DNA from 3 places in the Pseudoalteromonas maris genome. Region 3 is predicted to be linked to each of the others. Evidence: predicted binding sites of a transcription regulator. Region 3 holds the regulator's gene; each other region holds the start of a gene.
What was found. Region 3 encodes LexA, which represses DNA repair genes until DNA is damaged. Its sites were predicted from a motif close to TACTGTATNNNNATACAGTA; they were not measured.

Region 1 (4,292 bases), on a different contig from region 3:
ATGAGCCAAGGGCCGTTAATGTGGCGGAGCAAAGTACCGCACCAGCACATTCGCGCCAGAGCTTGTCTTTGAGGTAAAAGCCAACCTCTATCGGGCAGTCACTAAGTAGGTAATCATGGTGGTTTTTGTATTCCATGCGCTTAATCCACCTCGCATGGGGCACACTTTCTGTTTGTTTACTGTAACTGGACCACAGCTTATAAAGTGTTTCTAAGCGGGCAATGTATTGACCACTTTCAGCGAGGATCGGGTCAGCTATAAAGGCTTTAACATCGCCATCATTCACATCACTGCTGAGTGTTTCATGCATTTTCGTCAGAGTACGCAGCGCCACTTTTGCGCCTTCACTGATATCTTTAGCCTGAATCGTGAGCTGTTCTGGCAATATGCCATGTGAAAAGCGATAGGTACTATCTTCACTGTATTGGTAATCAGCACCATCGAGCATAGTGAGTACTGCTTTGTGACCACGGGAAATATCATCGATAGCGTCATTTAACTTAAATTGGCTTCCGGAGACACTGGCGCTGAAAATTGTTTGCGCCATTTTGCCACTGAACTTAAGCAGCTTTTCTAACCAATCTTGTGTGCCTTTGATTGTCGCTGCTGCCGAAGAAAAGTCTCGAGTAATATGCGCAAGGTGGTGAGCTTCATCAATCACATAAATGCAGTTTTCAGGCTCGGGCAGGATAACCCCTCCGCCAAGCTCGAGATCGGCCAACAGCAGACTGTGGTTGGCCACGAGCACATCCATCTGGGCAATTTTTTGTCGTGCTAAATGAAAAGGACATGTTTGGTGGGCCTTCATTTGGCGCTGGCAAGAGTGTTTATCACAAGCTATTAGGTGCCATACCCTATCTGGAATAACATCGGCCCATGAGTCACGGTCACCTTGCCATTTCTTTTCAAGGTAGGCTTGACGCAGTTGGGCTAAACATTTTTGTTCCATCTCACTGAGCGGCGACGTTAATGTTGGCATGAGTGCCATTTGTTGTTGGTCTTCATTGAGGGCGTTTTCGAGTTTGTGTGCGCACACGTAACGACCTCGTCCTTTGACAAGATCATAGCTAAAAGTGAGCCCACTTTGCTGTGCGAAAAAGGGCAGCTCTTTGTACAGAAGTTGTTCTTGCAGCGCAACAGTAGCTGTTGAAATTACGAGCTTTTTATTTGCCTTTAGTGCAACAGGCAATGCCCCTAGGCAATAGGCTAGAGATTTACCTGTACCTGTGCCCGCCTCGATAACACATATGCGTTGCTTTTTATGGTAATCGCCACTGAGCGTTTTCGCTATTTCTGCAACTAAGTAATTCTGGCTTGGTCTTGGGGTGTAGTCATCTAAGCTATCAGCGATCCGTTTATGGGCGTCACGAATGGTTTTTTTTATTGGGTCGCTGAGCATGATTGGTACTTATGTATATATTTACAGTGCTGTCATTTTAGGGGCTCATTTGGCAAGACTCAAGCGCTTATCGCGCTATATATAAAATGTCAGCTGTATTTGTTGGCATGCTTAGGTAAACTGCCAGTATTCCTATCGTTAAAGGTAAGCACGTGTCAGTCATAGCAGGATTTATTCTTTCCATACAAACACAACAGCGTCGTGATGGAATTCGCTATGTGTTGTGGCTTGCCAGTGACAATGGTCCCGTAAAAGTCGTGACTGACGCGCAGCAAGCGGTCTTTTTTGTGCTGGAGCGCAGTGCAAGTCAAGTTAAAAGCCTATTGCACAATCAAGGTATCGACGTGCAAATCTCAGCAGTCACCTTAAAGAATTTTGCTGAGCAACAAATGTGTGCCTGTTATTTTAACAAGCTACAAGATTATTATGCTGCCAGAGACGCGTTGCGTGACGCTCATATAGCGGTGTATGAGGATGATATTAGGCCTCAAGACCAGTTTTTAATGGAGCGGTTTATTCGTGGTGCGGTGTGGGTGAAAGGTCAATATTCGCCAGGCCACAGCGATTTTATGCAAGGCGCGCAAATAAAGCCTAACGAGCACTTTAAACCCACACTGACAGCGCTCTCTTTGGATATAGAGTGCAGTGGCGACGGCATTTTGTATAGTTTTGCCGTGCACAGTGACAGCTACACTAAAGTGGTGATGGTTGGGAACCAACAACAGAGCAGTCCTTCATGGCTTGAGTTTGTACCCGATGAAGTAGCGTTATTATTACGTTTAAACGATATCATTTGCGATCAAGACCCAGATTTAATCATTGGTTGGAATGTTGTTGATTTTGACTTTCAACTGTTGTGCTTTCGTGCAAAGCAATTAAATGTGAATTTAAACTTTGGTCGAAACAAAGAATCGGTCATATGGCGTGGAGGGCAAATTAATAAGCTTGTCGTGCCGGGACGCGCCGTGCTAGATGGCATTGAGATGCTTAAAAACGCCACGTATCACTTCACTAGTTTTTCATTGGATAACGTCGCCCATGAAATGCTGGGTGAGCGAAAATTGATAGATGGTGGCGATAAGCTTGGGCAGATACAGCATTTATTTGAGCATGACAAAGTTAAATTGGCACAATACAACCGTAAAGATGCGGCATTGGTGTTGGAGATTTTCCGAAAGCTTGAGTTAGTGGACTTTGCCGTCGCAAGGACACGCCTCACAGGGTTGCCATTGGAGCGCTTAGGAGGTTCGGTTGCTGCATTTACAAATTTATATCTACCGCACTTACATCGAAGTGGTTATGTTGCCCCCAATCTTGGCGAGCATGGATTGCATTTCGATAGCCCCGGCGGTTATGTGATGGAGTCGACTCCTGGCCTTTACCAGAACGTTGCAGTATTGGATTTCAAAAGTCTGTATCCCAGCATCATTCGCACCTTCCGTATCGACCCTCTCGGTTTAATTGCGGGCTTGGCCGACAAAGAAAACAGTATTGAAGGATTTAATGGGGGCTATTTTTCTCGCACACAGCACCATTTACCGCAATTGGTTGCCACGCTCTGGGAGGCAAGACAAGCGGCAAAGGATGAGGGAGATCACCACCTCCAACAGGCAATCAAGATTATTATGAACAGTCTTTATGGTGTGTTGGGATCGACTGGTTGCCGATTTTATGACCCGCGGTTATCTAGCTCAATCACATTACGGGGCCATGAAATCATGCAAACAACAAAGTTATGGCTTGAAGAAATGGGAGTGCAGGTCATCTATGGAGATACCGATTCGACGTTTGTATCTTTACCGGAGAACTTATCGCTAGAGGAAAGTCACACCCTTTGCGTGAACCTTGTTGGAAAAATAAATCAAAAGTGGGCGGAAAAGCTAAGTCAAGAGTCTAATTTATGCAGCTTCATGGAGTTGGAGTATGAAAGCTTGTTTAGACCTTTTTTTATGCCCAAAGCTCGGCACAAAGATATTGGCAGCAAAAAACGTTATGCCGGATTGCTTGCTCAAAAGGACTTTAAACTAGTTTTCAAAGGGATGGAGTCGGTGCGTTCAGATTGGACACCCTTAGCAAGGGATTTCCAGCAGGCGTTATTCAGGGCACTGTTTAATGATGCCGATATAAATGCCGTGGTTCAGCACTATGTCAATGAAACACAAGATATTTCTGATTTGAATAAGTTCGTATATGCAAAGCGGTTAGGTAAAAAACCTGAACAGTATGTTAAAACAATTCCTCCTCATGTTCGCGCCACGTTGAAGTCTTCAAAACAATTCCATAAAGGTGATTGGATTGAGTATGTGCAAACCGTCAATGGCCCAGAGCTCATGCCCACGAACACGCCATTAGATATTCAGCATTATATGGAAAAGCAACTTCAGCCCATCATCGACGACCTCAGTGGAATAGGTATATCTGTTGAAGCAGTGAGCTTTGATGGACAATTCTCACTGATTTGATGCTCTGATCTTGTACATGCCCCAGTAAAAATTGTTTGGGGACAAGGTGTGCCCCCAAATTAATAGCCGTGAGGCTGCTTTAGCATTCAGCTAATTTTTTTAGATAAGGATCTGAGCGATTAATGGCTTTGGTATTAATGCCTTGCCTTACTTGATAGGAGCTGGGAGTGAATACTTTATTCTTACTGTTGACAAAGTCTACAACAGAATCATTCCACTCCAAGCCTGTGAAATCGAACACTTCTCTCGCTTGAGTCTCAAAATTTGATACAAATTCTTCGTAATCCAAAGAAAGTATATTGTCAGAGAAAATACCCTGCCAATGCTCCATCATGTCATCATGTAACTCTTGCATGTGAGCGATACCCTCAAGGGTATTAGTGAAAGTCATATGGTTCGAAAACATGTTTGCAAATATTGATAGAGCATTA
Region 2 (4,292 bases), on a different contig from region 3:
AGTGCAACAATCTGAAATCACAGTAATGTTGTACTAATTCGCTGTGGGGAAAGTAGGTGAAAAATGATATTGTGCACCAATCATAGGCAGCACATTCATTTTCTTTTTTGGGTCAAAGTGGGCGTTATTCACAATTCAATACAGTACCAGTTGGTTTTAAGCAGTAAGCGCAAAACCGTGGCTATTCACATCAAAAATGCGCAGGTTGTGGTACGCGCTCCCAAAGGTGTCTCGAGACGTTTTATAGACTCGTTTGTGCATAGTAAAAGCGCATGGATAGCACATCAATTAAACAAGCAATTGAGTGCACAAGGGGACAAACCTCGGCCGTTACAAGATTCTAAAGTAATGCTCTTTGGTGAACACCGACCTTTAGACATTGTGATGCAGAGCAAAAGTGCAGTCTCTGTCACTAATGACTTGGTTCGTATTATGGTTAGTCATCGAGTGAGTAATGTTCATACAAAGGCTAAACAGTTACTCCTTGAGGAGTTGGCAGCACAGTTACAAGGTTATTTAGATACCCGTTTACCATATTGGCAAGACAAAATGGGTGTGCGTGTAAGTGACTATAAAGTGCGTGTGTATCAACGCCGCTGGGGGAGTTGTAATCAACGTGCTGAACTCAGTTTCAACACACTCTTGGTGGGTGCCCCGCAATGGGTAATTGATTACGTTATCGTTCATGAATTAGCTCATATTCGCTATATGAATCATTCTTCAACGTTTTGGCAGTGGGTTGTAACGCATTATCCGCGTACAGAAGACGCTAAAGCATGGCTCAAGGAAAATGGAAGTAAGTTGGATTTGCAATTCGAATAGAAAGAAGTGGTGGAGGGAGCTGGATTCGAACCAGCGAAGGCAGTGCCGTCAGATTTACAGTCTGATCCCTTTGGCCGCTCGGGAACCCCTCCACTAAAAAGTGTTGGTCGCTTAATACTTAAATAAAGTGGTGGAGGGGGCTGGATTCGAACCAGCGAAGGCAATGCCGTCAGATTTACAGTCTGATCCCTTTGGCCGCTCGGGAACCCCTCCTAAGCAACGGCGGTGATAATAACAAACTAAATATTCAAGTAAAGAAAAAAACTAAAGAAAAATTAAAATTGGCCGATAAACGCTTATATAAGAAGCATGTCGAACAAAGTTTATGCAAATTGAGTCAATACTCAACAACGAACTACAATTAGGAAGCCAGCTTAATAAAAGCGTCTGCGAAAATCGTCGTAATGACTTTTCGTGGCTGCTCGCTTCTTTATCTCAAGATGCGCTCGACTTTGCTCAATTTCATCTTCCCAAAACCGAACTGGCTGCACAGTCATTAGACGAACAGCAGCTGCGAGCACAACTTGGTGCGCCCCAGCCACGCCCTTGTGCACCGCCAACATTTAACGTCGCTCTAACTAAACACCAATGTGAGCTAATAGCGATGGGGGCTCGGGATACGCTACGGCTTCAAGACTGCCTTGCGCCAACACCACTGGCCGTCAGAGACGATACCAAACATATCCCGTTACCAGTTGTTGATAATTGCTCGCCAATTACTCAGGCAAAATTGGCTAGTCAAGCAATGCAGTTAAGTGAAGCGCAAATGGACAGCGCTGCGTTTTACGATCAGATCACGCAAATAAATAATGCTGGCTTTGGTGCACTGGCTTAGAGCCTAGAGATTTTTACATCAACCAAAGGCGTACACTGCGTTGTCATGGGCAATAAACATAGTTCATTATGTACTATTACCCATTGCTGGCGTTGAAAGCCTTTGATTTGAACAAAACTCATACCTCAAAGGTCGACACGCCCTAGTCAGCGCAGCATTTTTTAAATTTTTTGCTACTGCCGCATGGGCAAGGATCATTTCGGTTGACCTTCACGTCTTTACTAGGAAATATTACTCCTTTGTCGTAACACCACTGATCGCGCTCAAATACAAATGAGGAACGCTCATGAATACAACTTAAGGTGTTATTAAACAAATAATAGGCTTTGAACTCTACAACTGGTGGGGTAGCTTCAAGTTGTGAATCAACAATTTCTAGATTTACGAATTGGGCAACATCAGCAAACTGCGCAACATCTTCTTTGGTATTGTCCACAATCGCATTTGTTGAGCAGGTATCACAGAGGTAATCAATGGCTTTAGTACAAAAGGCGCTGTAACGAGATTTCATTAGCGCTAAAGGTGAGGGCGCTTTCTGACCGCCTAAAATATATACGCCACAACACTGTTCATAGGGCTGTGGCGACCCACAAAAACACATACACTTTCCAAACTAGCTTGCTCAAGATGGCTAGTTTAGCAAACTTGCGCTCCTTGAGGCATTGCTGCGTTATGCATATTTTTATCTGTCGTAAAGCAATACAATTGTGCTTTAGCATTTTGGGTGTTGAGTTGCATTGACTCTAACTGTTGCTCGTCCACGATATCAGTCCATGTTACGACAGCAGAGTAACGACCATTTTGTAGCGCGCAGTTCAACACGTATTCCACATCAACGATATGCTTTCTTCTGATCACTAACAATTTATTCGTGTCTATCGAGCACGAGTCTAATAAATCACGGCTAGGAATATGATCTGGCGCGACAAGCAAAGTCCAACCCTTACTTTTGTTGTAACGATGAATAATCTTAAGTAACTCAAAAGACGCAGAAATTTCATCTTCAGTTTGCACAATATTGATAGGCTCTGCATTGGCCTCGGTATAACTTTTAACGTGTCTAATCGCTGCTGTATGTAACATAATTGCCTCGCTGTGGGTAAATTGAACGATATACAGTGTTTTATACAGTATGTGTATACAGTAGTTTATACAGTTGTTGTGTGCAAGCTTTTTTTGCGTCTTTTTTAAACATACTTATTTACTATGCACCACGCCCTAGCACTTATGTATTTAAAAAGCGGTCAATTGTCCGTGTTTATGCTAATATCGCGCGCCTGTCATTTAGCTAGCTCAACTAAAACCTATGTTAGAAAGAATTTTTAAAATTAAAGCCAATCAAACGTCAGTTAAACGTGAGGTAATAGCCGGTTTAACTACCTTTATCACCATGGTCTATATCGTATTTGTGAACCCAGCAATGCTGGCTGAAGCGGGTATGGACCAAGGTGCGGCGTTTGTTGCCACCTGCTTAGCGGCCGCGATAGGCTGCTTTATTATGGGCTTTTGGGCAAATTATCCATTGGCGCTGGCGCCTGGGATGGGGCTTAACGCGTTTTTCACCTATGGCGTGGTGTTAGGTATGGGGTATAGCTGGCAATCGGCGCTTGGTGCGGTGTTCATGTCGGGGTGTATCTTCTTAGTGTTGAGTTTATTTAAGGTCAGGGAGTGGATTATCAATGCTATACCTTTGGTGCTCAAGCGTGCCATTGCGACAGGTATTGGCGCATTTTTAGCGCTCATTGCGCTGAAAAACGCGGGAATTGTTGTAGCCAGTCCTGCAACCTTGGTGCAAATGGGTGATATAACCAGTGCTGGGCCTGCGCTGGCTATTTTAAGCTTTTTTATTATTGCAGCTTTACTTTATCGTGACATAAAAAGCGGCGTGTTAATCAGTATTTTACTGGTAACAGGCATTGCTTTGACTATGGGCTTGGTTGAGTATCAGGGGCTTGTTTCTGCGCCACCCTCTATTGCACCTACCTTTATGCAGCTAGACTTCGCAGCAGCCCTTGAGCTATCAATGCTGAGTGTCGTATTCGCATTTTTGTTCGTAGACCTATTTGATACTTCCGGCACCTTGGTTGCCGTTACTCAAAAAGCGGGGTTGGCGGATGATCTCGGACGTATGCCACGCCTTGGGCGAGCTTTGAGTGCCGATAGTAGCGCAACGATTGCGGGCTCTATGCTTGGTACTTCAACGACGACCTCTTATATAGAGTCTGTTGCTGGGGTCTCGGTAGGCGGGCGCACCGGGCTTACCGCAGTAGTGGTTGGCGTGTGCTTCTTATTAATGATGTTCTTTGCGCCATTGGCGGCTATGGTGCCTGCCTATGCCACTGCAGGAGCCATTTTGTATGTGTCTATCTTGATGTTGCAGAACCTAAAACTGGTTGACTGGGACGACATGACTGACGCAATTCCCGTGGCTGTAGTGTTGCTCATGACACCACTTACTTTCTCTATCGCTCATGGTATTGCGCTTGGGTTTATTGCCTACACATCGGTAAAAATTATTTGTAATCGTACGAATGAAGTCAGTGTCAGTGTGTGGATTTTGAGTATCTTGTTTGTGTTGAAGTTTATTTTCTTATCATAGAAACTGAAAAAGCCGCATAGTATGCGGCTTTTTACT
Region 3 (4,292 bases):
AGCGAGCCATGTAAACTTGCTCACCGGTAGTCATAAGCTCTTCTTGGGAAAGCGTTTGGTCAAGCAATGCTGCGTCTGCTTGCGCTTGTGCTTGTACTGCTTGTTTTTGCTCGGCTAGCCAAACATCAAATGCTTCTGGTGACTTAGCCTCTACCACAACAGGCATAAAGCCATGATCTTTACCACACAGCTCAGCACATTGACCGCGGTACACGCCTTCCTCATTAACGCGTGTCCATGCTTCATTGATAAAGCCTGGGTTTGCGTCCTTTTTCACCGCAAAATCAGGAACCCACCATGAGTGGATAACATCGTCTGAAGTCATTAAGAAACGCACTTTTTTGTCTGTTGGGATCACCAAAGGCTTGTCTACCTCAAGAAGGTAGTTTTCACCCTTGTCTTGTGCGTTTTGAATTTGGTCTTGCGTGGTTGAGAGCAATGAATAAAAGCCTACGTCGTGGCCCATGTATTCGTAATGCCACTTCCATTGCGACCCTGTCACCTTAATAGTGAGATCCGCTTTGGAGGTATCTTCCATCGCAATCAAGGTTTTGGTAGCAGGCACCGCCATACCAATGAGAATTAAAAATGGGATTGCAGTCCAAAGTATTTCAACCTTGGTGCTTTCATGGAAGGAAGCGGGTTTAGCGCCTTTTGATTTACGGTGCCTGAGTAAGGCCCAAAACATGACTGAAAAAACAATCACCCCAATTACACAACAAATGATAAATATCGTCATATGTAACTGGTAAACATTTTCGCTAATGTCTGTTACCCCTGGGCGCAAATTATATTTACTATTTGCAAAAGCCAACTGCGGGGCAAACAAGCATAGCAACATGAGGGAGCACAGCTTCTTCATGTACCATCTCCTTAAATACGCGCAACGCAAAAAGAGAAGAGAAGGCAATTACTGCTAGCCAATCTTCGTTATTATTATGCTTAGAACTGGCCGATTACATTTACTTCTTACAAAGCGGTTAAAAAGCAACCAGCAAAGCCTGCAATATAACCAATTAGTAAAGAATTGCGCATAAAGCAAGAAATTAGCGTGTTTTTGTTTTGCTTTTTAAAATAAATATTTTTTGGAGTTTCAATCTGTTAGCAAACAGAGACAGGAAGATGGAAAGGCGTCTAAAACCCCCAATAAACGGCGTATTGGGGGCCAAATTTTACAGGTACAACTACATCCAATCGGCGTTTCGAATTACACCTACGGCTAAACCCTCAATATTGAAGGATTCGTGCTCTAAATCGACCTCAATAGGAGCGAACTCCTCGTTTTCTGCGTGTAAAAGTACCTTTCTTCCGGCCTTTTCTAAACGTTTAACAGTGACATCGTCACCAACGCGGGCAACCACCACTTGACCGTTTTCAGCAACTTGCGCACGGTGCACAGCAAGCAGATCACCATCCATGATCCCGATGTCTTTCATACTCATACCATCAACACGCAGCAAGTAATCAGCAGCAGGCTTAAACAATAGCGGGTCAATTTGGCAATGACTCTCAATGTGCTCTTGCGCCAAAATAGGCTCACCCGCAGCAACACGGCCAATTAACGGCAAACCTAGTTGCTCAGGCTCTTCCTCTTCAACCAACTGGATACCACGGCTGGCACCGGGTTTCATCTTAATGACGCCTTTTTTTGCTAAGGCTTTGAGGTGTTCTTCAGCGGCGTTGGCACTACGAAACCCTAACGTCTGTGCAATTTCAGCACGCGTAGGCGGCATGCCTGTGTCTTTAATAAATACTTTGATCAGCTCTAAAATTTGCGATTGGCGATTAGTTAAAGGGCGCATACAACTGGGTTTCCATACAGTACATTTAACTGTGAGTATATACAGTTGTCAGAAAATCGCAAATAAAATCAGGCAATTTGCTCACCTCACAGAAATGGTAGTAATTGCTTTAACTGGTCATCACCCAACCTGTTTGCGCTAAATCAACGAAATGAGTCTTATCTGAACAGATAACATTGGTATTGCACTAACATTATTGAATATAAACACGAGGTGAAACGCTTATGTTGAACGTAACCCTAGATGAAGACAAAAACATCGCCATGTTTGAACCGCATGGACCACTGACACAAACCGATTTTGAGTCCGCGGTGCGCATTATTGACCCGTATCTGCAAAGTGTTGGTAAGTTAAAAGGCCTTATCATCGCCACCCCTGATTTTCCGGGCTGGGACTCATTTGCCGCCTTAATAAGTCACTTACGGTTTGTGCATGATCATCACACTAAAGTAGGCAAGGTGGCACTAGTGACCGACTCTTCTATGAGCGCGTTTGGTGAGCATGTGGCTGCACACTTTATTAATGCTGAAATAAAGGCATTTGGCTACACGCATCTACACGATGCCAAACGCTGGGTAGCCGATTAAAAACTGCTACCGGGTTCTCTCAAAAACGCGAGTTCCTCGGCACTTGAATGACGCCCTAGAATGGCATTGCGGTGTGGGTAACGCCCAAAGCGGTCGATAATCTTTTTGTGTGCAACCTCGAATTCATAGTTAGCTAAAGGTTTAAATAACCTCTGTGCTTCTTGGTGGATCACCTTGCTCTCACTGTGCATGTAAGGCATGTACATAAATGGGCGTTCTTGTTCGTTGAGTTGCTGATCAAATCCTTTGGCGATTGCGTGCTGTGCTAAACAAAGCGCTAAGCCATCGAAGGCGAACGCCTGTGGCGTGTCGCGAAACATATTACGTGAGAATTGATCGAGCACGATGATTTCACACAGTGCCCCTTGCGCATACCTGCGCCAATGCACTAACTCCCCTTGCGCCGCAGCACGATGCACCTCAGTAAATAAGGCACTTACCTGCTCATCAAATGCATCACTTTTGTTGAACCAATCTTCTGGCTGACATTTTTTAAACCAAAAGTCATACACGCTTTGAAAGTCCATATTCACTCCTTAATAAAACCATGTACCTTTATTTGAAAACCATCTTAACCGAGGTTGGCTCGTGAGTCTTGCGTTAAAGCATAGTTTACAGTGCCTCTCACATCGCGTGTTTAACTAGACCCAAAACACTTGCAGCCCTTTTACTGGTATCGCACTATGTGAGTCTAGCTGCACTCAGTGCATAACCTAATTCAATAATCAGCAGTACAAGGGAGAGCATTATGAGCACGCGTATTTGGGCGCAAGAGATTGATTTTGACCTATGTAAAAAGCTCGACCTCGGCGTGGGTGAAAAAGGCACCCTAATGACCAAGCTCGGCATTGAAATAAGCGAAATCGGCGACGATTACCTTGTTGCCACCATGCCAGTAACCAACGAATTATATAACCCTATCGGCATCGTCCACGGTGGCGCATACGTGGTATTGGCTGAAACCGTTGCCAGCTACGCCGCCAACTTTGTGGTCGATACCAGCAAATACTACTGCGTCGGCCAAGAGATCAACGCCAACCACCTCAAAGCGTCACGCACCGGCACACTCAAAGCTGTGACCAAACCCGTGCACCTAGGCGGCCGCTCATCGGTATGGGAGATTAAGATTTACAACAGCGCTGGTGATTTGTGTTGTATTTCACGGATGACAGCGGCTGTGGTTGAGAAGACCAAGGGTCGAGGGCTTTAATGCGGGATTGTTTCTGAGCCTTGTCTGTAGGTGAGGCTTTGGCCTTGCGAAAGGCGCTTCGATTTTAGATTTTGTCTTTATGTCAGTTCAAGGGACATGATGATAATTGCAAACCTTACGCCTGTGCAAAGTAAAGAACTTATATAGCTTTCAAACTTATTGCAGTTTGTGGCAGTCTGATATACTTTAATACTTAACAGAACATCACGGCCATATTTGGTCTGAAAGTAGTATTTATAGCTAATAAACATTATGTGTTAACGCTAAGGTTGGCAATCTGTTACTACTCGATATAAGCCATTGCTTAAATAGTGATATTAATTGGGGATTATGCTCTTGCATATCTGGTCCGAATTCTAGGAGCCACTTCCTGACATTCGGCATCAATTATGGATATCACTATGCCTGTAAAAAATATTAAGCCCAAATCAAGTTCTATTAAGCACTACAAAAGCCTTTCATACGAAACTCTAACAGCCAGTTGGTTACTTAATGACGGTTGGGATGTATTCATGCCCATGATTGATCATGGACAGAAGACGGATATCGTCATCTCAGATGGCTCAGAATTCTACAGGATTCAAGTAAAGTCATTAGAAAGCAATGACGAATCTATGTTAGTTGATAACCGCTGGGGCGATGCAGAAATTGACTATGTTGTTTACTTTTCTCGAACAGGTAACTGGGGATATA

Region 1: the regulator LexA is predicted to act here: its motif matches at 1,409-1,428, upstream of dinG (ATP-dependent DNA helicase DinG).
Region 2: the regulator LexA is predicted to act here: its motif matches at 2,784-2,803, upstream of AAEU32_RS04040 (SulA-like leucine-rich domain-containing protein).

Annotation. Positions count from the first base shown of each region.
Region 1 covers NZ_JBMMUF010000001.1:163,077-167,368, reverse strand. The annotation lists gene dinG (ATP-dependent DNA helicase DinG) at 1-1,399, opposite strand, end outside; gene AAEU32_RS00765 (DNA polymerase II) at 1,552-3,861, shown strand; gene AAEU32_RS00760 (tetratricopeptide repeat-containing sulfotransferase family protein) at 3,941-4,292, opposite strand, start outside.
Region 2 covers NZ_JBMMUF010000002.1:218,061-222,352, forward strand. The annotation lists gene AAEU32_RS04015 (M48 family metallopeptidase) at 178-822, shown strand; tRNA gene AAEU32_RS04020 (tRNA-Tyr) at 830-914, opposite strand; tRNA gene AAEU32_RS04025 (tRNA-Tyr) at 951-1,035, opposite strand; gene AAEU32_RS04030 (VC2046/SO_2500 family protein) at 1,148-1,657, shown strand; gene AAEU32_RS04035 (YchJ family protein) at 1,800-2,258, opposite strand; gene AAEU32_RS04040 (SulA-like leucine-rich domain-containing protein) at 2,294-2,740, opposite strand; gene AAEU32_RS04045 (NCS2 family permease) at 2,964-4,256, shown strand.
Region 3 covers NZ_JBMMUF010000003.1:403,100-407,391, forward strand. The annotation lists gene coxB (cytochrome c oxidase subunit II) at 1-862, opposite strand, end outside; gene lexA (transcriptional repressor LexA) at 1,185-1,802, opposite strand; gene AAEU32_RS06885 (SpoIIAA family protein) at 2,027-2,389, shown strand; gene AAEU32_RS06890 (DUF924 family protein) at 2,386-2,916, opposite strand; gene AAEU32_RS06895 (hotdog fold thioesterase) at 3,138-3,599, shown strand; gene AAEU32_RS06900 (group I intron-associated PD-(D/E)XK endonuclease) at 4,001-4,292, shown strand, end outside.